2 regions of the Clostridium sp. X genome follow, and region 2 is predicted to be linked to the other one. Evidence: a T-box and tRNA genes for the amino acid it is inferred to sense, from the RefSeq annotation. Region 2 holds a T-box; the other holds one or more tRNA genes.
The links. The T-box of region 2 lies ahead of argS (arginine--tRNA ligase). A T-box ahead of a tRNA ligase gene usually reads a tRNA of that ligase, here a tRNA-Arg.

Region 1 (12,449 bases), 1.0 Mb from region 2:
GGGGTACCACCCTCGGTGCCGCAGCAAACGCAATAAGTATTCCGCCTGGGGAGTACGGTCGCAAGATTAAAACTCAAAGGAATTGACGGGGACCCGCACAAGCAGCGGAGCATGTGGTTTAATTCGAAGCAACGCGAAGAACCTTACCTAGACTTGACATCTCCTGAATTACTCGTAACAGAGGAAGCCCTTCGGGGCAGGAAGACAGGTGGTGCATGGTTGTCGTCAGCTCGTGTCGTGAGATGTTGGGTTAAGTCCCGCAACGAGCGCAACCCTTATCGTTAGTTGCTACCATTAAGTTGAGCACTCTAGCGAGACTGCCTGGGTTAACCAGGAGGAAGGTGGGGATGACGTCAAATCATCATGCCCCTTATGTCTAGGGCTACACACGTGCTACAATGGCCGGTACAACGAGAAGCAAACCCGTGAGGGGGAGCCAAACTAAAAAACCGGTCCCAGTTCGGATTGTAGGCTGAAACTCGCCTACATGAAGTTGGAGTTGCTAGTAATCGCGAATCAGAATGTCGCGGTGAATACGTTCCCGGGTCTTGTACACACCGCCCGTCACACCATGAGAGCCGGTAACACCCGAAGCCTGTGAGGTAACCGCAAGGAGCCAGCAGTCGAAGGTGGGATTGGTGATTGGGGTGAAGTCGTAACAAGGTAGCCGTAGGAGAACCTGCGGCTGGATCACCTCCTTTCTAGGGAGAAATGAAAGCTCACAGCTTTCATAGACTGGAAATAATTTATCCTTAATTCTGTTTAATTTTGAAAGACTAATGTCTTTCATTAATTGTTCTTTGAAAATTGCACAGTGAATATTAAGAAATCTACTATAACTAAGTAATTAGTTTTAGTAATAAATCTCACTCAGTATATCTGAGGAGTGAAGTCTTGTATAACATTTATGTTTACAAGCGTCTAACGATCAAGTTAGAAAGGGCGCACGGTGAATGCCCTGGCACTAGGAGCCGAAGAAGGACGCGATAAGCTGCGATAAGCTACGAGTAGGCGCACACAGCCTGTGATTCGTAGATTTCCGAATGGGGAAACCCACATGATAAACATCATGTACTATATACTGAATTCATAGGTATATAGAGGTACACTCTGGGAACTGAAACATCTAAGTACCAGAAGGAAGAGAAAGAAAAATCGATTCCCTCAGTAGCGGCGAGCGAAAGGGGAAGAGCCCAAACCAGAAACTTTGTTTCTGGGGTTGCGGATAGATCATAACGCTTCAATCTTTTTAGTCGAAGAGAACTGGAAAGTTCTGTCGTAGAAGGTAATAACCCTGTAGGCAAAAAGAAGAGAGAAGTAGATCTACTCCAGAGTACCACGAGACACGTGAAACCTTGTGGGAAGCTGGGAGGACCATCTCCCAAGGCTAAATACTACCTAGTGACCGATAGTGAAGCAGTACCGTGAGGGAAAGGTGAAAAGAACCCCGGAAGGGGAGTGAAATAGAACCTGAAACCGTGTGCCTACAATCGGTCGGAGCACGTTAATGTGTGACGGCGTACTTTTTGTAGAACGGGCCAGCGAGTTACGATATGTAGCAAGGTTAAGCACCTACGGTGCGGAGCCGAAGGGAAACCGAGTCTGAACAGGGCAACTAGTTGCATATCGTAGACCCGAAACCGGGTGATCTATCCATGGCCAGGATGAAGCGGAAGTAAAATTCCGTGGAGGTCCGAACCACGTTGGTGTTGAAAAACCATGGGATGAGCTGTGGATAGCGGAGAAATTCCAATCGAACTCGGAGATAGCTGGTTCTCCTCGAAATAGCTTTAGGGCTAGCGTCGGGTAATTAAGTAGTGGAGGTAGAGCACTGAATGGGCTAGGGGCTGACAACAGTTACTGAACCCTATCAAACTCCGAATGCCACATACTGGTACCCCGGCAGTCAGACTACGAATGATAAGATCCGTGGTCAAAAGGGAAACAGCCCAGACCATCAGCTAAGGTCCCAAAGTGTAAGTTAAGTGGGAAAGGATGTGGGATTTCTAAGACAACTAGGATGTTGGCTTAGAAGCAGCCACTCATTTAAAGAGTGCGTAATAGCTCACTAGTCGAGAGATCCCGCGCCGAAGATGTAACGGGGCTAAAACTTACCACCGAAGCTATGGATGTGTACTACGTACACGTGGTAGAGGAGCTTTCTGCACAGGTAGAAGCCATATCGTAAGGAGTGGTGGACAGTGCAGAAGTGAGAATGCTGGCATAAGTAGCGAGAAACAGGTGAGAATCCTGTTGGCCGAATATCTAAGGTTTCCTGGGGAAGGCTCGTCCTCCCAGGGTTAGTCGGGACCTAAGCCGAGGCCGAAAGGCGTAGGTGATGGACAACTGGTTGATATTCCAGTACCACCAAAATGCGTTTGACAAATGGGATGACGCAGGAGGATAGGATGTGCGCACTATTGGATGTGCGTCTAAGCACTTAGGATGTTGAGTAGGCAAATCCGCTCAATTTAAGTCTGAGGTGTGATGGGGAGCCCTATGGGCGAAGTATCTGATTCCACGCTGCCAAGAAAAGTCTCTATGGAGCAAATTGGTGCCCGTACCGCAAACCGACACAGGTAGATGAGGAGAGAATCCTAAGGCCGTCGGAAGAATTGCTGCTAAGGAACTCGGCAAATTAACCCCGTAACTTCGGGAGAAGGGGTGCCTCCGAGAGGAGGCCGCAGTGAACAGGCCCAAGCAACTGTTTATCAAAAACACAGGTCTCTGCTAAAGCGTAAGCTGATGTATAGGGGCTGACGCCTGCCCGGTGCTGGAAGGTTAAGGGGAATGCTTAGCGCAAGCGAAGGTATGAACTTAAGCCCCAGTAAACGGCGGCCGTAACTATAACGGTCCTAAGGTAGCGAAATTCCTTGTCGGGTAAGTTCCGACCCGCACGAATGGCGTAATGATTTGGGCACTGTCTCGGCAGCAAATCCGGTGAAATTGAAGTGCAAGTGAAGATGCTTGCTACCCGCGGTTGGACGGAAAGACCCCGTAGAGCTTTACTGTAGCTTAGCATTGCATTTCGGTATTGTCTGTACAGGATAGGTGGGAGACTAAGAAGCGAGAGCGTCAGCTTTCGTGGAGTCGTCCTTGGGATACCACCCTGACAGTACTGGAATTCTAACTGGCGGCCATGAATCTGGTCACAGGACATTGCTAGGTGGGCAGTTTGACTGGGGCGGTCGCCTCCTAAAAGGTAACGGAGGCGCTCAAAGGTTCCCTCAGCGCGGTCGGAAATCGCGCGTAGAGTGTAAAGGCAGAAGGGAGCCTGACTGCGACACATACAGGTGGAGCAGGGACGAAAGTCGGACTTAGTGATCCGGTGGTTCTGTATGGAAGGGCCATCGCTCAACGGATAAAAGCTACCTCGGGGATAACAGGCTGATCTCCCCCAAGAGTCCACATCGACGGGGAGGTTTGGCACCTCGATGTCGGCTCGTCGCATCCTGGGGCTGTAGTCGGTCCCAAGGGTTGGGCTGTTCGCCCATTAAAGCGGCACGCGAGCTGGGTTCAGAACGTCGTGAGACAGTTCGGTCCCTATCCGCCGTGGGCGTAGGAAATTTGAGAGGAGCTGTCCTTAGTACGAGAGGACCGGGATGGACTGACCTCTGGTGCACCAGTTGTTTCGCCAGAAGCACAGCTGGGTAGCTATGTCGGGAAGGGATAAACGCTGAAAGCATCTAAGCGTGAAGCCCACCTCAAGATTAGATTTCCCATAGCGTAAGCTAGTAAGATCCCTGGAAGACTACCAGGTTGATAGGTTAGGGGTGTAAGTGCAGTAATGTACTCAGCTGACTAATACTAATAGATCGAGGACTTGATCTAAATATTAAATTCACTGTGCAATTTTGAGAGAACAAAATTCTTTCAATGACACTCATTCAATTAATTTGGATGTTAGGTCATCTGGTGATTATGGCGTGAAGGATACACCCGTACCCATCCCGAACACGATGGTTAAGCTTCACAGCGCCGATGGTACTGCACTGGAGACGGTGTGGAAGAGTAGGACATCGCCAGGTCATGTGGCTCCTTGGTCAAGCGGTCAAGACACCACCCTTTCACGGTGGTAACAGGGGTTCGATTCCCCTAGGAGTCACCATTAACAACTTAAAATGTGCAGGTGTGGCGGAATTGGCAGACGCACTAGACTTAGGATCTAGCGCCTTTGGCGTGGGGGTTCGACTCCCTTCACCTGCACCAATTTTAAAAATTTTATAATAATATGCGGGTATGGTTCAATGGTAGAACGTCAGCCTTCCAAGCTGAACACAAGGGTTCGATTCCCTTTACCCGCTCCATTTTTGCGTCTTTAGCTCAGCTGGATAGAGCAACGCCCTTCTAAGGCGTGGGCCAGGAGTTCGAATCTCTTAAGACGCACCATGATATTGGGATGTCGCCAAGCGGTAAGGCATAGCACTTTGACTGCTACATGCGTAGGTTCAAATCCTGCCATCCCAGCCATGTTTTGCATTAAGAGTTCTTTTATTAAGAGAACTCTTTTGTGCAATTTAAAATGAGTATACAAATATGGCTCCTTGGTCAAGTGGTTAAGACATCGCCCTCTCAAGGCGGGGTCAGGGGTTCAATTCCCCTAGGAGCTGCCAAAACGTTTCAATATTTTATTGAAGCGTTTTTTTATTTAATAAAATATTGATTAAATTATTAAATATTAATCAACAGTTGTGGATTAATATTTAATATTTAATTTAGAGATAATTTATAAAAATATTAATGTTATGCACAAGTAAAGACAAAACTGTGTATATATCTGTGGATAATGTTGATAACAATTGTGATTATGTTGAATAAGTGGAGGAAATTAATGATATATAATAGCATTATAACAAAAGGTGAGTTTATTAGAAGGCCTAATAGATTTATAGCCCATGTAAATGTGGATAATATAGAAAATATAGTGCATGTACCTAATACAGGTAGGTGTAAAGAAATATTAGTGCCGGGAACTACTGTAATATTAAGGGAAGGAAATAATCCTAATAGAAAAACTAAATATGATTTAATAGCAGGATATAAAAATAATAATCTTATTAATATAGATTCACAAGTCCCTAATGCAGTTGTACAAGAAGCTCTAAAAAATAAAAAGATAGATATTTTAGAAGATTATTCTACAATACTAAGAGAAAAAACTTTCGGGGATAGTAGATTTGATTTCAAGCTTTTAAAAAAAAATGGTGAAGAATATTATCTTGAGGTTAAAGGAGTAACATTTGAAGAAAATGGGCACTGTATGTTTCCAGATGCACCTACAGATAGAGGGAAAAAGCATCTTTTGGAATTAATAAAAGTCAAGGAATCAGGAAAAGGTGCAGGTGTATTATTTTTAGTACAATTTAAAGGAGCAAAAAAGTTTTCACCATATGATGATATGGATAAAAATTTTGGAAATGCCCTAAGATTAGCTAGTAAAAATGGTGTAGATATTTTAGCTTATGACTGTAATGTAGGTGAAAATTATATAGAATTGGATAAAAATATAAAAGTATTTCTATAATGAAAATTTCATTAATAATTGGGTAAAATAATAATTATGTACCAATAAAGATGTTTGGGATATAATTAATAATATAGGGTTATTTTAGGAGGAAGAAATATGAAATATAAATTTTGTCCTAAATGTGGTAAAAAGTTAATTATGAGAAGTTGCTGGGATGAGGGTGAAGTTCCTTACTGTCCAGAAGATGATATTATGTACTTTAACTTACCTAAGCCATGTGTTGTAGTTGCCGTAATTAAGGATAATCAAATACTATTAATGAAACAAAGTTATATATTTAAAAATTCTAAGGTTTTGGTATCAGGGTATGTTACTAATGGCGAAATGGTAGAAGATACAGTTATAAGAGAAGTTAAAGAGGAAACAGGAATAACAATAAATAATGTAAAATACCTAGGAAGTGATATAGTTCCAGGAGCAGATTTATTAATGCTAACATTTATGGCCGATTATGTAGAAGGACAAATCTGCAAATCAGATGAAGTTGAATGGGTAGATTGGAGCAATATAGAAGATGCTCTTCACGAAATGAAAGAAGATGAAGTAGGCAAAAAGGTAGTTAGAAAAGTTATAGATGAGATAGGGTGTTCTAGACCAACGGCATATAAATAATTGTATCATTAAATGTTAAACTAAAAGTTAAGTAAGAGAAGTCACCTTGAGTCTATTAAGGCTAAGGTGGCTTTTATATAGAATATTAACATTATATGGAGGAATAATTATGATAGATATTAAGGATAATTGTAGTAAATGTATAGAGTTTATAGATAAGGAATGTGATGGAAAAGCTGAGGACTGTATATGTAAACACTGTCCTAGAAACTTAGGACAATGTATTGTTACAAAGTACTGTAGAGAGACTGAATCTATTATATATTAGTAAAATTTACAATATTAGTAAACGTACATAGTTATGAATATGAGGAATAGTGTAATCATTCAATGATTACACTATTTTTATTTTTCAAAATAAAACAATAATGAATTATGTTAGAAAAATTGAGAAAACTATATTAGAAAAATATTATAAGGTCGGTGTATTATATGATTTCTAATGAACTTAAGATGGTTGTTGCACAAAATTGTACTGAATATGAGTCTAAATATTTGATAAGTTTACTTAGTATGAGCAATTTCTCAGGAAGTTGTGATAGTTGCCAGAATTACATGAAAGGAAAATGTACCAAGGAATTATTTGATGATATCATGGGAATAATAAAAAGGAACTAAATTAGTATTAAGGAGGAAATAATATATGACAAGAAAAGACCTAACGAGTTTAAGTCGTGCTAACGATACAATAAACGGAACAGCTTTAGAAAACTCAACTATAAAAGATACTATAAATAAATGTCCTAGTCCAAGTAATGAGATGAATATGGCAGTAGCAATGAATTGCCCTGGGTATGAGCCATTAGTTAGTGGTACATTTACTAATTCTTGTACAGTTAGTTGTAACAGTTGTCACAATTTCCAAAACAATAAATGTGTAGTAAATTTATATGATAAGGTATTAGCTGGGATAGATGATAGTAAATAAAAAAACTAATTAATACTTTTTAATTAAATAGTATTAATGAAGATCATAATTATAGCGTATAAGAACAAAGATATATTTTATTATCTTTGTTCTTATATTTTTGGTATTATATTATAATTATTGAATATATATATAGTAATACAGTTATTAATTTTATGTAGGTCTATTTTATGTTGCTTTAAAACAGAGTTTAAAGGAAAAAGTTATTTTCTTATAAACATAATCTTAGAGATGCGGTTTTGGAAATATGGTTATGGAAAAGTTAGTAATTGTATAAGTCTTATATAAGTCTCCTACGAAAAAAGAATATAGGGAAAAGGTAGAGCTTATTAACTAGATTTATAACTCCTTTAATTCTGTTTTATATATTATAAAAGTTTTTTTAGTTTTAAGTTACCATGTAACAATAGTAACAAGTTTTAGGCTGTGAGATTATTCTCGCAGCTTTTATATTTTATAAATAAGTATTAATAATAATTTTTTATTACAATTATGTATCTTCATTATTTTGGTATAATAATATAGATGTTAATTTTAATTAATTGAATAAAATAATGAGGAGATTAATATATGAATCATTTCTTAACTAGGACTGAAAGAATAATAGGTACAGAAAATGTTGAAAAGATAAAAAGTAGCAAAGTAGTAATATTGGGAGTTGGAGGAGTAGGAGGATTTGCTACTGAGGCCATTGCACGTAGTGGAGTAGGAACTATAGTATTAGTAGATAAGGATGTAGTTGATATTACTAATTTAAATAGACAGATAATAGCTACTAATAAGACAATAGGAAGAGAAAAAGTTGAAGTTATGAAGGAAAGAATATTAGACATAAACCCTAGCTGCCAGGTTAAAACCCATAGAGTATTTATAAATGAAGATAATATAAATGACATTATAGAAAAAGATACAGATTATGTAATAGATGCTATAGATACAATATCTTCTAAAATATCAGTAGCGGTTTGGTGCGTGGAAAACGACATAAAGCTTATAAGTAGTATGGGAACAGGAAATAAGTTAGATCCTACAAAGCTAAAGGTTTCAGATGTATTTAAGACAAATATTTGTCCATTAGCAAAGGTTATGCGACATGAGCTTAGAAAAAGGAATGTGAAAAAGTTAAAAGTTGTGTATTCAGAAGAACAACCAATGAAGCCAATGATAAGTCCAGAAGAAGCTACTATGAGAAAGATAGCTCCAGGAAGTGTAGCCTTCGTACCATCGGTAGCTGGCCTAATAATTGGGGGAGAAGTAATTAGAGATATAATAAAGAGTTAATTAAAATAATTAGTATAAGACAATAGTAAGGTATAGTTAATTATTCTTTAAATATGGAAGTGATAACAAGGTGAGTAAAAGAAGTAGGACTATGTTGATAATATATATTTTCTTTGTAATGTTTTTATCAGCAATGTGTGATAATGTAAAAGGACCTTTTGTACCAATTATAAAACAAGAATTTTTAATAAATAATAGAGGAATAGCCACTACTCTAATAATAAGTTCCTTAGGGTATATGATATTTACATTTATAGGTGGAATACTTTGTGAAAAGATAGGTCAAAAGAAGGTTTTTATACTTGGGTTTATTCTAGTAACGGTTGCATCAACAGGATTATATTTTTCAAATAATTTTGCTATGTATTTAATAGAATTATTTCTATTAAACATGGGACAGTCGTTTATAGGTATAGCCACTAATACAATAATACCCCTACTAGCTATTGGGTTTGAAGCTATACTAATGAATCTTACTCACTTCTCCTATGGGGTAGGAGCAACATTTACCCAAAGGTTTGCAGGAATGCTACTTTATAATGGTGTGACATGGAGAGAAATATATCTTATAATAGCTATCATATCGTTTCTTATGTTAGTAGGGTTTGTATTTGTTAGAGTTCCTAAATCTCATTTATTTAAAGAAGATAGAAAAATAAATTATAAGGAGATATTTACAAATAAACTTATATATCTATATATGATGGCACTAGGATTTTATGTAGCTGCAGAACTGAATACAGGTAATTGGCTAATAAATTATTTGAATAGTAGCTATAAATATAACGAGAATAAAAGTTCTATATATGCAGCATCATTCTTTGGAATGTTTACTACTGGAAGATTGTTTGGTGGTTTTATAGTAGAAAAGGTAGGATATTTAAAGAGTGTTTTATTTTCTGTAATTACAGCATGTATTCTCCATACATTAGGTTTAATATTAGGAGAAAGCGGTGTTGTAATAATCTCAATTTCGGGATTATTTTTTGCAATTGCCTTTCCAACCATAGTACTTACTATAAGTAAAGTATTTAGAAGTAATACTTCATATATAACAGGTATAATAATAACATCAGCTTCATTTATATCTCTGTTAATAAATGTTATAATTGGCATATTAAATGATTCCATTGGAGTATATAAAGCATACTATACAATTTCAATAAGCTTAGGATTAAGTGCTATATGTATTTACATTATATACATAAATACAAAGCATACAAGTAAGAAGACAGGAGATTAATATATGATCAATGAAGAAAAAGAAAGTATAAAAATATTATCAATAAAAGAAAAAGAGTACATAATTCAAGATGCGGTGGGAATCACTTTAGGAAGAATTTTTATATTAGAATTAAATCATGAAAGTAAATACTGTTGTTTTAGAATAAAGTTCTACAAGAATGATAAGGTACATGAGGCAATACTTAAAAAAGCATTAGAATTAATAATAAGATCCTTATTTAGAAATCAGAAGCTCTATAAGTTAAACATTATAACAGATGAGGATATAATAGCAGGTCCTTTTATAGAATTAGGATTTGTTTTAGAAGGAATGCTTTGGGGAAGTCTTGTATCTAATAACGTAAGAAAAAATGAGTTCATATTTGGTATAGATGAAGATGTATTAAAAAATCGCAATAGTATTAATGTTTTAAGATTAGAAGGAGAAAACATAGAGCTAAAGATATCAACTCCAGATGATGCAGAAGCATTTCTTGAATATTATATAAAGAATAAAGAATATTTAGAGCCTTTTGAGCCTATACGTGATAAAGCCTTCTTTACTATGAATGGGCAAGTGCATGATTTAACAGAAAATTATAAGCAATTTCTTAACGGAACGGGTGTAGGATTCGGAATATATAAAGATAAAAAATTAATAGGAAAGATACGATTAAGCAACATAGTAAGAGGAGTGCTTCAAAATGCTTTTGTAGGATATTCTATAGAAGAAGAGGAGCAAGGCAAAGGGTATATGAGAGAGGCATTAAATCTTGTTTTAGATTATGCTTTTGAAGATCTGGAACTACACAGAATAGAAGCTAGCACTTTAGTAGATAATGAAAGATCTCAGCGAGTATTAAGTGGATGTGGATTTAAAGAGATTGGAATTAGTGAAAAATATCTATTTATAAACGGTAAGTGGAAAGATCATAAACTCTTTTATAGAGTAAATGACTAATAGCAGTAGTATATACTGCTATTTTTTATGTATACTTGTCCAGGAGTGTCAATATATGATAAAAACAGGATTTAAGAGATATTTCGACTAAATGTGATATAATTTGATTTAATATTGTATAACAGTATAATATAATATATTTTATTTTGATAAGATATTCCTTGTCGCTTCGAGAGAGTAGAAAAAACAACAGCTAATCATCAGTAAATAGTTGCTAAACAGTAACTTAATAAAATTGTGATTAGAGAGGAAAAAGCTCTTAAGAAAGATGATATCAACTTAAAAAAAGTTGTTGACAAAACAACCTAAAGTTGATACAATGAATAAGCTGTCGAGAGATGGCGAAGAAAACTTGGTCTTTGAAAATTAAACAGAATTAAGGTAAACAAAATGCCAGTCAATAACTTTAAGTAATGAGTAACAGATTAAACTTTTAAATTGAGAGTTTGATCCTGGCTCAGGACGAACGCTGGCGGCGTGCCTAACACATGCAAGTCGAGCGATGAAGTTCCTTCGGGAACGGATTAGCGGCGGACGGGTGAGTAACACGTGGGTAACCTGCCTCAAAGAGGGGGATAGCCTCCCGAAAGGGAGATTAATACCGCATAACATTATCTTCTCGCATGAGAAGATAATCAAAGGAGCAATCCGCTTTGAGATGGACCCGCGGCGCATTAGCTAGTTGGTGAGGTAACGGCTCACCAAGGCGACGATGCGTAGCCGACCTGAGAGGGTGATCGGCCACATTGGAACTGAGACACGGTCCAGACTCCTACGGGAGGCAGCAGTGGGGAATATTGCGCAATGGGGGAAACCCTGACGCAGCAACGCCGCGTGAGTGATGAAGGTCTTCGGATTGTAAAGCTCTGTCTTTGGGGACGATAATGACGGTACCCAAGGAGGAAGCCACGGCTAACTACGTGCCAGCAGCCGCGGTAATACGTAGGTGGCAAGCGTTGTCCGGATTTACTGGGCGTAAAGAGTATGTAGGCGGATATTTAAGTCAGATGTGAAATTCCCGGGCTTAACCTGGGCGCTGCATTTGAAACTGGGTATCTAGAGTGCGGGAGAGGAAAGTGGAATTCCTAGTGTAGCGGTGAAATGCGTAGAGATTAGGAAGAACACCAGTGGCGAAGGCGACTTTCTGGACCGTAACTGACGCTGAGATACGAAAGCGTGGGGAGCAAACAGGATTAGATACCCTGGTAGTCCACGCCGTAAACGATGAATACTAGGTGTCGGGGGGTACCACCCTCGGTGCCGCAGCAAACGCAATAAGTATTCCGCCTGGGGAGTACGGTCGCAAGATTAAAACTCAAAGGAATTGACGGGGACCCGCACAAGCAGCGGAGCATGTGGTTTAATTCGAAGCAACGCGAAGAACCTTACCTAGACTTGACATCTCCTGAATTACTCGTAACAGAGGAAGCCCTTCGGGGCAGGAAGACAGGTGGTGCATGGTTGTCGTCAGCTCGTGTCGTGAGATGTTGGGTTAAGTCCCGCAACGAGCGCAACCCTTATCGTTAGTTGCTACCATTAAGTTGAGCACTCTAGCGAGACTGCCTGGGTTAACCAGGAGGAAGGTGGGGATGACGTCAAATCATCATGCCCCTTATGTCTAGGGCTACACACGTGCTACAATGGCCGGTACAACGAGAAGCAAACCCGTGAGGGGGAGCCAAACTAAAAAACCGGTCCCAGTTCGGATTGTAGGCTGAAACTCGCCTACATGAAGTTGGAGTTGCTAGTAATCGCGAATCAGAATGTCGCGGTGAATACGTTCCCGGGTCTTGTACACACCGCCCGTCACACCATGAGAGCCGGTAACACCCGAAGCCTGTGAGGTAACCGCAAGGAGCCAGCAGTCGAAGGTGGGATTGGTGATTGGGGTGAAGTCGTAACAAGGTAGCCGTAGG
Region 2 (12,449 bases):
GTTACCTATAGCCTTTTCAATATCTGTCTTAGAAGATATAAATACTATAGCTTCCTTTCCAGTTGCTATATGCACATCATCTATTGCAAATAAATTTAAGGGGTCAACCATACATACCTTAATTTTATTTCCCTCAAAACCAATAGCTATTAAAGAATATTTTATTGCCAAAGATTCCGGTATTGCCCTAACTGCATTTCTATCTAATTGAATCATATCAAGATAGACTCTTTGTATCCCTAGTTGAAATTCAAGTACATCTATTATATCTTCTTCACTTAAAATCTTATCTTTTACGAGAAGTTCGCCTAGTTTTATTCCAGTTAGTCTCTGTTTTTCAAGCTCAGTCTTTAATTGCTCTTTTGTTATTTTCCCCGCTTCTACAAGTAAATCTCCTAGTCTTTTTTTGTTAACTGGATTCATTTGTTATTCTCCTATTTTCTATCTGTATGAGAATCACTTTTATTTAATAATTCTATTAAATTATATATCATTTTGTCTTGTATTTTCAATGAGAATCGCATCTTTTTTACATTTTTTGAATTTAATTTTAATAGTTATTTAATTTAAATTGATTTTTTAACATAATTCAAATTTTCTATTAAATTATGTAATATATGAAGATTTTTATATAACTTATATCGACTTTATAGAAATGTATTATATTTTACTTGATGATTTAAAATTGCACTAGTAAACTTTAAAGTTAGATTAGTTATATAACATTATTTATATATATGACTTTTTCTATTTAACAATGATAAAAACCTTGATGTAATTACATCAAGGTTTAGTTTCTTCTACATTCTCTTCTTTTTTCAAAAACCTATTCCACTCTACATATATTTTAAATAAACTTGCTACATCCTGCTCATTATATAAAAGAATTCTTTGTCTTTTCTCTTCTGGCATTCTATTCATATAATCAAAATCCTTCATTACTTTACAAAAGGTCTTTGAAAGATTAGATCCACTGATAAGTTCACTTTCTCTATATATATCAAATTTCTTCTCAAGGTTTTTAAGACCAATGTTTTCTTTCATAAGATTTTCATACTCTCTTTGAAGGTCTACCTTAATGAAGTGTTCTCCTATATCAAAATCCACATTATGTTTTTTAAACAAGTACTCAATAACCGAAAAATCGTTATTACCTGAAAAGGTAACAATATATCTTTTATTATGCTCCTTGTACATTTTTTCAAAGTATTCTTTAGCTAACTGTAAAATTACATTAGAATCCTTTTTATGTTCTATCATATACTGAGTAATTTTGAGTTCTTCTGTTGTAGAATCAAAATAACAACATCCAAAGACTCCAATACAAATTGGTTTCTTATATAGATAGTGTTCTAAATCAAAGAATATCGCATCCTTAAAAACATCATTTTTCCCGTCAATTTCTAAAGTAAATTCAGTAGAGCATTCATCTACTTTTATACTGTTCTCTCTTGTAATCACTTAATCACTCTTTTCTAGATAAACAAATAATTATTTTAATTATTATACTCTTAATTTTGCCTTCTTATTATCTCATACTTTTTTAACTTTGTGAACCCATGCCTAGTTCATTATTTTAAATATACTTTATAATAAGTAGAATTATCAATAAAATTCCTCCTATTATCTCTCTTCTATATTGACATTCTGTATAACTAATGTTATATTTTAACTGAGAATGATTTTCATGATTATTTTAATGGGGGGAACTTTTAAATGAGCATAATAGATTTAAAACCAGGTGAAAATGGCTATATTAAAAATATAATTGGAGATGAAAAACTCACAAAACGTCTTCTAGCATTAGGTTGTATTGAAGGAACTAGAATAACTTTTAAAACTACGGCACCTTTCGGTGATCCTATAATAATTAATGTAAGAGGCTTTGACTTAGCTATAAGAAAAAAGGACGCCTTTAGTATTAAACTAAAGGAGGCTTAATATGATAACAGTGGCTTTAACAGGAAATCCTAACGTTGGAAAAACTACTATATTTAATGCTCTTACGGGTGCTAATCAGTATGTTGGAAACTGGGCTGGGGTTACTGTAGAAAAAAAGGAAGGTTATTTAGGTAAATTCGTAAAAATCGTTGACCTTCCTGGAATTTATGCCCTTGATACTTATTCTAATGAAGAGAGAGTATCTAAAGACTATCTATCCACAGAAGATGCAGATGTAATTATCAATATAGTAGATGCTTCTAACCTTGATAGAAATTTATACTTAACTACACAGTTAAAACAATTTAATAAACCAATCATAATGATTTTAAATATGATGGATGTTGCTGAATCAAAAGGCATTGATATAGATGTAATCAAACTAGCTAAAGAGTTAAAAATAACTATTGTTCCTATATCAGCTTCTAAGGGTATCGGAATTCATGCTATTAAAGATATGCTTACAAATTTAGATCTTTCAAAGCTTTCTATTGATAACACTTTTAGCTCTCATGATTTTAAGAGTGAAAAAGATACCTATGATTATATTGAGAAGATCCTTAATAGATGTGTATCTTATAATTCTAAAAGCAAGCTACGTACACGAGATGGTATTGATGTAATCTTATTAAATAAATTCTTGGCTTACCCAATCTTTTTTGGAATTATGTATCTTATTTTTAAGTTTACTTTTAATTGGGTGGGACAGCCTTTAGCTGATCTTTTAGGTACTTTACTTGATGATTACTTAATGCCAACTTTAAATAATTTACTGGTAAATAGTAGTCCTTGGTTTAGATCTCTTTTAGTTGATGGAATTGTTGGTGGTGTTGGATCTATAGTTATATTTCTTCCAGTAATTTTAGCTTTATTTTTAGGAATATCCTTCTTAGAAGATAGCGGATACATGGCAAGAGCTGCCTTTCTAATGGATAAAGTCATGAGAAGAATGGGACTTTCAGGTAAAGCTTTTATACCTCTTATTGTTGGCTTTGGTTGTTCAGTTCCTGCTATAATGTCTGCAAGAACACTTGAAAGTGAAAAAGATAGAAAACTCGCTGCATTAATTATTCCCTTGATGTCATGTAATGCAAGACTTCCCGTTTATGCACTATTTGCATCTATATTTTTCCCCGGGCGTGAAACCCCTGTAGTATTTTCACTTTATCTTATTGGTGTAGTTATCGCCTTTATAATTGGTTTATTATTCAAGAGTACAATATTTAGAAAAGATGAAGAACCTTTTATAATAGAACTACCTGAGTATAAAGTTCCAGAGGTTAGAAATTTAGCACTACATACTTGGGATAAAGGAAAAGGTTTTTTAAAGAAAGCTGGTACTATAATATTATCAATATCAGTAGTAGTTTGGTTTTTATCAAACTTTAATATGTATGGAATGACAGATATGAATACTAGCTTATTTGCATCTATAGGTAAGTTTATCGCTCCTATCTTCAAGCCTTTAGGTTTTGGTTCTTGGGAGATTTCAGTATCCTTACTTACAGGTCTTATGGCAAAAGAAGTTGTTGTAAGTACTATGGGCGTTATCTTTGGAGCTAACTTAGAAACAATTTTACCTCAGCACTTTACAGCAGTTACAGCTTATGGATTCTTAGTTTTTACACTTTTATATACTCCATGCGTAACAACTATAGCTACAATGAAAAAAGAATACGGAAGTAAAATGATGTTTTTCTCTGTAGTGTATCAATTAGTACTTGCTTGGATAGCTTCCTTCTTAGTTTATAATATAGGCTCCTTAATTTTTTAACTTGCTTTAAGAGGTGATTTTATGGAAATATTAATAACAGCTTTAATAGTAGCTTTTGCCTTATATATACTTGTAAAAAGTGCTAAAAAGAAGTTAAAGGGTGGAGACTGCGAATGTGGAAGTTGTTCTTCTCACTGCCCAATGTACGATGATAAGAAAGAAGATAAAAAAGATAAATGCTAGGTGACTAAGTCACCTAACATTTATCTTTTTTATTTACAATTTTCTATAAAATGCTTTATTATATTTTCCATTGAAACTATTCCTATAACTCTTTCCTCTTCTACTACTGGTATTGCGACTATGTTTTTATCTATAAGTTTTTTTGCAGCTTCCACAACTTCATCATCAGCGTTAGAACTTACAACGTTTTTTGTCATAATACTAGAAATAGGGTATGTATCATAGTGGCCCTCTTCAATTAGAAATCTATAGATATCCGCTTTTACTATAATTCCAACTAGCTTGCTATCCTTGTCCACAACCGATGCTCCGTTAATCTTATTTACTTCCATAACTTCAAGAGCCTTTTTTATATTATCCTCTGGACTTAATCTTATTATATTCTTCTGCATAATTTCACTAATTTTCATAGCTTTTCCCCCTAAAATTATTGACTTATATAGTTAAAAACTAATAGCTGTTATTTACTATATTATTAAATTCGTCTAAATCTATGTTTCCTTTAAGTATATTATCAATAATTCTTCCAGCAGCTTTCTTTGATACCTTTTTTATATTAAGTTCTAAGTTGATATTATTTTTCTTAATAAGAAATTTTAAATATTGTAACTGTTTTTCAGTAATAGCATTTGATCTTTGCACTTCATCATTGTTCTCTATGTCATTTACTAGTTCTAGTATTATAGGTAAGTTAAGTACATCTTCAAAATTATGTAGCATTATAGTATCTCTAATTGATGCAGTTTTTGTATTTAAAAACTCATTATATAGTTCTACACTTAATGCCCCATCAATTTTATCTTTTCTTTCTATCCCTAAATACTCTTCTACACTTTTTAAACTGCATCTTTCCAGTCCTATGTATGTTTGATAAGGTCTTATGATTCTATACAAATCTATATGTTTTTTAGAAGTTATAAAATCTACATTGTTCATTTCTGCTTTTTTTAAAATAAAAGGCTCATCAAAGGCTTTTCCATTATAGGAGCACCATTCATTAAAGTTTTTAATATCTTCTTTAAAATATAATAAAATATCCTTTTCTTCATCTGTATTTTCAGCAAAGTACTGTTTTATAAAAAAAGTATCCTTATTTAAAAACCATCCTCCTGAAATTAATATGAGCTTAGCTTTCTCTTTATCAAAACCAGTGGTTTCTATATCATAAAATATTATTTTGTCTAAATTATAATTATTGAATACTTCTTTTGATATATTCAGCTTTCTTCTGTACTTCTTTATAATCACGCTAAACTCACACACCTTTAATTTATGTATTAGGTACTAGGATTCAAGAGGATTTTCTATCCACTAGTCCCTAATACCTAAAATATAATTACCAACTATCTATTGTTAATTATATTACATCTTCTCTACTACTTCTAATCCAATTAAATCCAATCCATTTTTTATAACTTGACAAGTCGCTTCAACCATTTTAAGTCTTGCATTCTTAACCGCTACTTCTTCTGTAGCCATTATGTTGTGTGCATTATAGAACTTATTAAATGCTTTAGCAACATCAATTATATATCTTGTAAGAATTGATGGCTCTAGCTTATCAATAGCATTTACAATAACATCATTAAGATTAGCAAGTGTTTTAACAAGTTCATACTCTTCAGTTGAAGTTAAGGCAGAGTAGTTAATCTCCCCTTCTATTTCTCCAGCACGTCTTAATATACTCTTTCCTCTTGCATAAGTGTATTGAACATAAGGACCTGTTTCCCCTTCAAAGTTCAACATCTCTTCCCAGTTAAATACTATGTCTTTTTCTCTTTTGTTTTTTAAGTAAGTAAATATGATTGCTCCTATACCTACTTTTTTAGCCACTTCTTCCTTATTTTCAAGTTCAGGATTTTTTTCATTTATTACTTCTATTGTTTTAGCTATGGATTCATTTAATAATTCTTCAAGGAAAATAACTTCTCCCTTTCTTGTAGATAACTTTCTATCTGCAAATTTAACAAGACCAAATCCAACATGTTCACAATCCTTAGCCCAGTCATATCCCATCTTTTCAATAGTCTTAAAGACTTGTTTAAAGTGTAATGCCTGTGGAGAGCCAACTACATATATACTCTTGTGGAAATCATAAGTTTTCTTTCTGTAAAAGGCTGCCGCAAGATCACGAGTTGCATAGATCGTAGCTCCATCTCCTTTTAATATAATACATGGAGGCATATTTTCTTCTTCAAGCATTACAACCTTTGCTCCATTACTTTCAACTAACAAATTCTTATCTTCAAGTTCTTTAACTACAGTATCCATTTTATCGTTGTAAAAGCTCTCTCCTGCATAGGAATCAAAATTAACACCTAAAAGTTTATATACTATTTCAAATTCCTTTAAGCTTTGATTCTTAAACTTTTCCCAAAGAGCTACTTCTTCTTTGCTTCCATCTTCTAATTTTTTAAAGTACATTCTTCCTTCATCTTCAAGAGATGGATCTTTTTCTGCTTCATCATGAAACTTTACATATATTCTTAAAAGCTCTTTTATTGGCTCTTTTTCTAATGCATCTTCATCAGCCCATCTTTTATATGCTGATATTAGCTTACCAAATTGTGTTCCCCAATCCCCAAGATGGTTTATTCCAACAGGATTATATCCTTGTGATTTAAACATTTTATACAATGAATTTCCTATTGATGTACTAAATAAATGTCCTACATGGAAAGGTTTAGCTATGTTAGGTGAGGAGAAGTCAATTGTTACATTCTTTCCTGTTCCCATTTCTGAAGTACCATAATTTTTTCCTTCTTTTAATACTTTTTCTAATGTTGTATCTACAAAAGCCCCTTTATCCATAAAAAAGTTTAAATAAGGTCCTAATGCTTCAACTCTCTCAAAACCTTCATTATTTATTTTTTCTTTTAGATCTGCTGAAATCATATTTGGAGCTTTTTTTAATGTTTTAGCTAATTGAAAACATGGAAATGCATAGTCTCCCATTTCAGGCTTTGGTGGTATCTCAATTAATTTTTCTATTACCTCAATTTCTAATTCTAAATGTTCTTTAATTCTTTCAGCAACTATATTTCTATAATCCATCTTTTACTTTCCTCCATTTTCTTAAGTTTGAAAAAAACAAAAAAAACCGTCTCTATTTAAAAACAGAGACGGATATATCCGCGGTACCACTCTAGTTGACTTAAAATAAGCCCACTCAAAACTTTAACGCAGTTAACGGCAAACCTCATAATATTTAATCTATATAAATAAAACTTAGCAGCTTCTCCAAGATTCTTTTCTCCAATTAAAATACTACAGGACTTCCACCCTCTCCTGCTCGCTTTTAGTTTCTAAATGGATACTCTTCTCTTCAATGAAATTATTATACTACATTATTTACAAAATATTATATTATTATAATTTTGTCCTTGTCAAGTAAATATATACATTTTGATTAGTATATTTTTAAATATTTAAGAGCTTCTTCTAGGTTTACCATAGGTTTTTGACAAGCAAAATTTTCACAAATATACACAGCATTTTTTCCATCTACTAATCCTTTGTCAGTAACATGTGGCATAATTGCTCTCAGTTCTTCGCTATTATCATTTAATAATACTGTAGTGAACGGAGAGTATTCTTTATTAATTTTTCTCAAAAATTTTACTACTTCCTTATCCTTCTTATCTCCTGCTATGAGAATTTCTTTGCTTGCTACATTATCAACTAACACCGACATCATAAAGTAAGCATGACCTCTCAGTGCCTCTTTAGCTCGGTTTCCAAAAATCTTAAACATTTCTCTACTTCTCTCTTCTAAATCTATATTACCTGTAAGCTTTCCTAACCTTAGCATATTAAGTGCAGCTACAGAGTTTGCTGAAGGAGTAGCTCCATCATATATTTCTTTTGGTCTCCAAATAAGCTCTTCACTATCTTCTCCATATAGAAAGAAGCCACCTTCATCTTTATCCCAAAAATACTTATACATATCCCCATTGAGTTTAAGGGCTTTTTTTAAGTACTCTGTCTTGAAGCTAGATTCATATAGTTCGATAAGCCCCCATATTAAAAAGGCATAATCCTCAGAATAGCCTTCATATGCAGCCTCTCCCTCTCTATACCTAGCAAGTAATCTACCTTTTTCATTAACTAGATTATCATATATAAACTTAACTGCTTCTTCAGCTTCTTCTATATACATAGAATCATCAAAAACCTTACCTGCATAAGCTAAGGCTGCTATCATAAGTCCATTCCAAGCTGTAAGTATTTTATCATCCTTATGAGGGTGAATTCTTTTCTCCCTGTGAATGTATAATATTTTATTTATATCTTCTAAAGTTTCTTTAAGTTCCCTATTATCTTCAATCTCCTCAACCTTAGTACTTATAAGATTAGGTATATTTTTTCCTTCAAAATTACCTTTTTGAGTTATACCATAGTATTTGCTGTACAGCTCTCCCTTTTCTTTACCTACTAGATCTATAATCTCCTCATAAGACCATGCATAAAATTTTCCTTCTACACCTTCTGAATCTGCATCCTCTGCTGAGTAGAAGCCTCCATTCTCATTTTTCATATCTCTTAATACATAGGATATAGTTTTTTCTGATACTTCTCTGTATAACTCTTTTCCTGTAGCTGCATAACCCTCTGCATAAGCTAAGATTAAGAGAGCATTATCATAGAGCATTTTCTCAAAGTGAGGTACTAACCATTTTGTATCCGTTGAGTATCTTGCAAATCCAAAGCCAACATGATCAAAAATTCCTCCCTTATACATAGCATCAAGGGTTTTTGTAACCATATCTAAGGCTTTTTCAGAGTTACTATGTTTCCAATATCTTAATAAGAAATATAAATTATGTGGTGATGGAAACTTTGGAGCTATATTAAATCCACCATATTTAGATTCAAAGAAGCTTGAAAACTCACCAAAAGTTTGCTCTACTGCATCTATTCCTATGTCCGCTCTATCCCTTTTAAAATGATAGTTTTCTTTTATATCCGCAATTATCCCATTACTGCTGTCTATTATCTCATCTCTTCTATCTTTCCATGCTTCAGTTATATTATTAAGTATAGTTATTATGCCAGCTCTTCCGTATTTATCTTGAACAGGAATATATGTACCAGCAAAAAATGGCTTCTTATCTGGAGTCATAACTATTGTAAGGGGCCATCCTCCACTACCATTTATAGCCTGACATACATCCATATATACAGCATCAACATCTGGTCTTTCTTCTCTATCTACCTTTATAGCAATAAAACTATCATTTATTACTTTAGCCACTTCAACATTTTCAAATGATTCCCTCTCCATTACATGGCACCAATGGCAAGTTGAATATCCTATACTTAAAAATATAGGTTTGTGTTCTGCTTTTGCTTTATTAAAGGCTTCTTCTCCCCAAGGATACCAATCTACTGGATTATATGCATGTTGAAGTAGGTAAGGAGACTTTTCATCTATTAATCTATTAACTGTTTCATTCATAGTTTTACTCAATGCTATCCCTCTCTTTTCATAATGTTTTTTTTAGTGTTCCCCTAATATAAAAACATTATGAAGTGAAAAATAAAGGTTTACTTCATCTTTCACAGTGTTGAAACTTAAAAAATTCCCCTAAACTTTTAAGTCTAAAAAAATTCTAATTATTTTAAAACAAAAAATATCTTACCTATTCTAATCTAAACTACACTTCTGATTCTATACACTGATGATAGTCACATACCTTGTCTCGTCCAGTTTGCTTTGCTTTATATAAACCAATATCAGCCTTATTCATAATTTCTTCTAAACTATCCACTGTTTCAGGATATGTTGCACTGCCAATTGATACTGTTATGTTAATAAATCTATTATCTCCAATAGAAAAATTATGCTCTTTTACACTAGTCCTTATTCTTGTAGCTATTTCAAAAGAACGTTCATCAGGACAATCTAAAAGCAATACGCAAAACTCTTCACCGCCTACACGTCCTACAAGATCAAATGCTCTACAACTCTTCTTTAAAATATCTGCTAGCTCCTTTAAAACTAAATCTCCAACAGGATGTCCATAAGTATCATTAACTTTTTTAAAATGATCTATATCTATCATTAAACAAGATAACTTTTCATTATTTTCAATTACTCTTTCAAAAGTCATATTAAGTAATTTATCAAATTGTCTTGTATTATTTAGTCCAGTAAGAAAATCCTTTGTTGAATCTGTTTCGTACATTCTATATAATTCATTAGAATATTTAGCATATTTTAATAAAAAATATGCTAATACAGCTGAAGATATAATAACTATAGAAAATTCTAATATTATTAAGTAATTATTCTCTACATCATTTAATAGATAAAAAAATGTTGTATCTAATATCAAAACTACAACAGCTAACTTTGTGAACCAATTTTTTAAAGGTGTCTTAATCTTTTTATTAATTATGCTAAAAAATGTTATGTATAAACATATATGAACTAAAGCGAAAATTGATGATTCATTTATACCATAGTAACTTATACGATATATACCAATAATTATTCCTGTTACTAGTGTACTTAAAAATCCACCAATACTACTAATCATCATAATTGATAGTGAACGAAGATCAAGTAATGTATTAGTTCCAATCACTTGGATAGCATATATCATCATTAAAATTCCTAATATTCCCCCACCAATTCCTAATAGAATCTTTAATAAAATCTTATTTTTTAAACTTTCAGGTATCTCTCTTGATATATGTCCTCCGACAAAAGTAAATGAAATGAGTAAAAGTGTATTTATAAATAACTCATTTAACATAAAATTCCCCCTTTATCTTCATAGTTTTACAATATTATATGATATTGTTTAAATTTTTTCTATGAATTTTATACTAGCTTAATAAAGTTTAGTCAAATCTACTGTTATAGTACAGTGAACTTAAATCGGCAATAATTCCATATATTATAATACAATGCTTATTTTAGTATAATATAATTAGTTTATAAACATTGTGATTCTAAAAGTTGAAAGCTCTACATTATTTTATAAACTATTTGATAATCTAACTACATATTAAATGTATTTGTCAAGGGGGCATGTTAAAATAGAATAATTTGTAATGCAAAACAAACTGCAACAATCTTTTAATGAGTTAATTCCCTATATGCAAGTCTTTTTTGATGATGAAATAGCTTTTACTCTTTCTACAAAATCACATTTTATAAAGGTTGTAAATAGTAAAAACATAAATATGAATGCACTTCCTGGTGATGTTTTAAGACCTGGTGGCGCAGCTTACGAATGTATAAAAGCAAAAAAACAGTAACACTAATAGTTCCAAAGGAAGTTTTCGGTGTAGAAATAAAAGCCATTGGAATACCCGTTAAGGAGAAAAATGGTTCAATTGTAGGAAGTATCGTCTTAGTAAAGAGCTTAGCTAGACATCATGAAATATTAAATTTATCTAAGATCTTATCTGAATCCTTGGTAGAAATATCTCAGAGTTCAAGTAGAGTTTCAGAAGGTATAGAAGTCGTAGTAGAATCTAATGACAAGATTTTATCAGAAGTTACTGAAGCTGAAAATGCTACAAAAGATACCGATGATGTACTTCGTTTTGTGAAAAATGTGGCGTATCAAACAAATTTACTTGGACTCAATGCAGCTATCGAAGCTTCAAGAGCTGGAGAATGTGGAAAAGGTTTCTCTGTCGTTGCTAGTAAAATTAGAAAACTATCTAGTTCTAGTAGTAATTCAATAAATGAAATAAATAGCACTTTGACTAAAATTAAAACTTCAGCAAATAAAATATCTGATAGTATTACATCTTCTACAGATGCCTTTAAAGGACAACTCTCCTCACTTCAACAAATAAATGCTACATTACAAGAGTTGAACTCCATAGCATATACATTAAAGAAGCTTGCTGAATAACTAGTAATAAATTTCATATTATAATATAAACTAGGATAACTTTAAAACAGTTATCCTCCTTTTATACATTTCTATTATTTTATTATATACAATACTATACCAAAATACTTTCTTAGCGTATTTTATCTATATTATATCCTTTTTCATTTAAGGCTTTAATTATTTCTCCTATGTGTTCTGGTCCATTAGTTTCAACTGTTACTTCAAGTACAACATGCTTTAATCTATCAATAGCTTTAAATTGATTATGGTCTAATTTTATTACATTAGCACCTTTATCTGATAAGATTTTTGCTATTTCTAGTAGTTGTCCCGGTGTATCTTTAAGATTAACAGAAAACCATAATACTCTTCCTCTTGAAACAAGTCCATGAGTTAAAAGTGATGACATTGTTACTACGTCTATATTTCCACCACTTATTAAAGATACAACCTTTTTACCTTTAAACTTTAATTTTCCTAATGCAGCTAAGGACATAGCTCCTGTTGTTTCTGCTACAAGCTTGTGTTTCTCTAGAAGAACATATACAGCATCCATAATATCATGATCGCTAACTGTAACAATTTTATTTACATACTTTCTTATTACCTGAAAAGTTATTTCACCTGGTTTTTTTACTGCTGCACCATCTGCAATAGTATCAATAACCTCTGCGCAAATTAAAGTATCACTA

Region 1: it encodes a tRNA-Arg, which carries the amino acid that the T-box ahead of argS (arginine--tRNA ligase) is inferred to sense. The anticodon was not compared.

Annotation. Positions count from the first base shown of each region.
Region 1 covers NZ_CM146912.1:1,053,635-1,066,083, forward strand. The annotation lists rRNA gene ACX0KU_RS05435 (16S ribosomal RNA) at 1-701, shown strand, start outside; rRNA gene ACX0KU_RS05440 (23S ribosomal RNA) at 927-3,831, shown strand; rRNA gene rrf (5S ribosomal RNA) at 3,912-4,028, shown strand; tRNA gene ACX0KU_RS05450 (tRNA-Glu) at 4,034-4,108, shown strand; tRNA gene ACX0KU_RS05455 (tRNA-Leu) at 4,126-4,209, shown strand; tRNA gene ACX0KU_RS05460 (tRNA-Gly) at 4,234-4,307, shown strand; tRNA gene ACX0KU_RS05465 (tRNA-Arg) at 4,313-4,389, shown strand; tRNA gene ACX0KU_RS05470 (tRNA-Gln) at 4,396-4,470, shown strand; tRNA gene ACX0KU_RS05475 (tRNA-Glu) at 4,539-4,613, shown strand; gene sfsA (DNA/RNA nuclease SfsA) at 4,832-5,524, shown strand; gene ACX0KU_RS05485 (NAD(+) diphosphatase) at 5,624-6,139, shown strand; gene ACX0KU_RS05490 (hypothetical protein) at 6,249-6,407, shown strand; gene ACX0KU_RS05495 (hypothetical protein) at 6,572-6,757, shown strand; gene ACX0KU_RS05500 (hypothetical protein) at 6,783-7,067, shown strand; gene ACX0KU_RS05505 (tRNA threonylcarbamoyladenosine dehydratase) at 7,638-8,348, shown strand; gene ACX0KU_RS05510 (MFS transporter) at 8,419-9,591, shown strand; gene ACX0KU_RS05515 (GNAT family N-acetyltransferase) at 9,595-10,533, shown strand; rRNA gene ACX0KU_RS05520 (16S ribosomal RNA) at 10,968-12,449, shown strand, end outside.
Region 2 covers NZ_CM146912.1:2,101,213-2,113,661, reverse strand. The annotation lists gene ACX0KU_RS10635 (GspE/PulE family protein) at 1-423, opposite strand, end outside; gene ACX0KU_RS10630 (ribonuclease H-like domain-containing protein) at 784-1,461, opposite strand; gene ACX0KU_RS10625 (FeoA family protein) at 1,717-1,941, shown strand; gene feoB (ferrous iron transport protein B) at 1,943-3,715, shown strand; gene ACX0KU_RS10615 (FeoB-associated Cys-rich membrane protein) at 3,737-3,898, shown strand; gene ACX0KU_RS10610 (CBS domain-containing protein) at 3,928-4,308, opposite strand; gene ACX0KU_RS10605 (ribonuclease H-like domain-containing protein) at 4,349-5,146, opposite strand; gene argS (arginine--tRNA ligase) at 5,261-6,952, opposite strand; T-box leader at 7,014-7,236, opposite strand; gene ACX0KU_RS10595 (thioredoxin domain-containing protein) at 7,308-9,368, opposite strand; gene ACX0KU_RS10590 (GGDEF domain-containing protein) at 9,556-10,659, opposite strand; gene ACX0KU_RS10585 (hypothetical protein) at 10,961-11,167, shown strand; gene ACX0KU_RS10580 (methyl-accepting chemotaxis protein) at 11,143-11,775, shown strand; gene ilvA (threonine ammonia-lyase) at 11,888-12,449, opposite strand, start outside.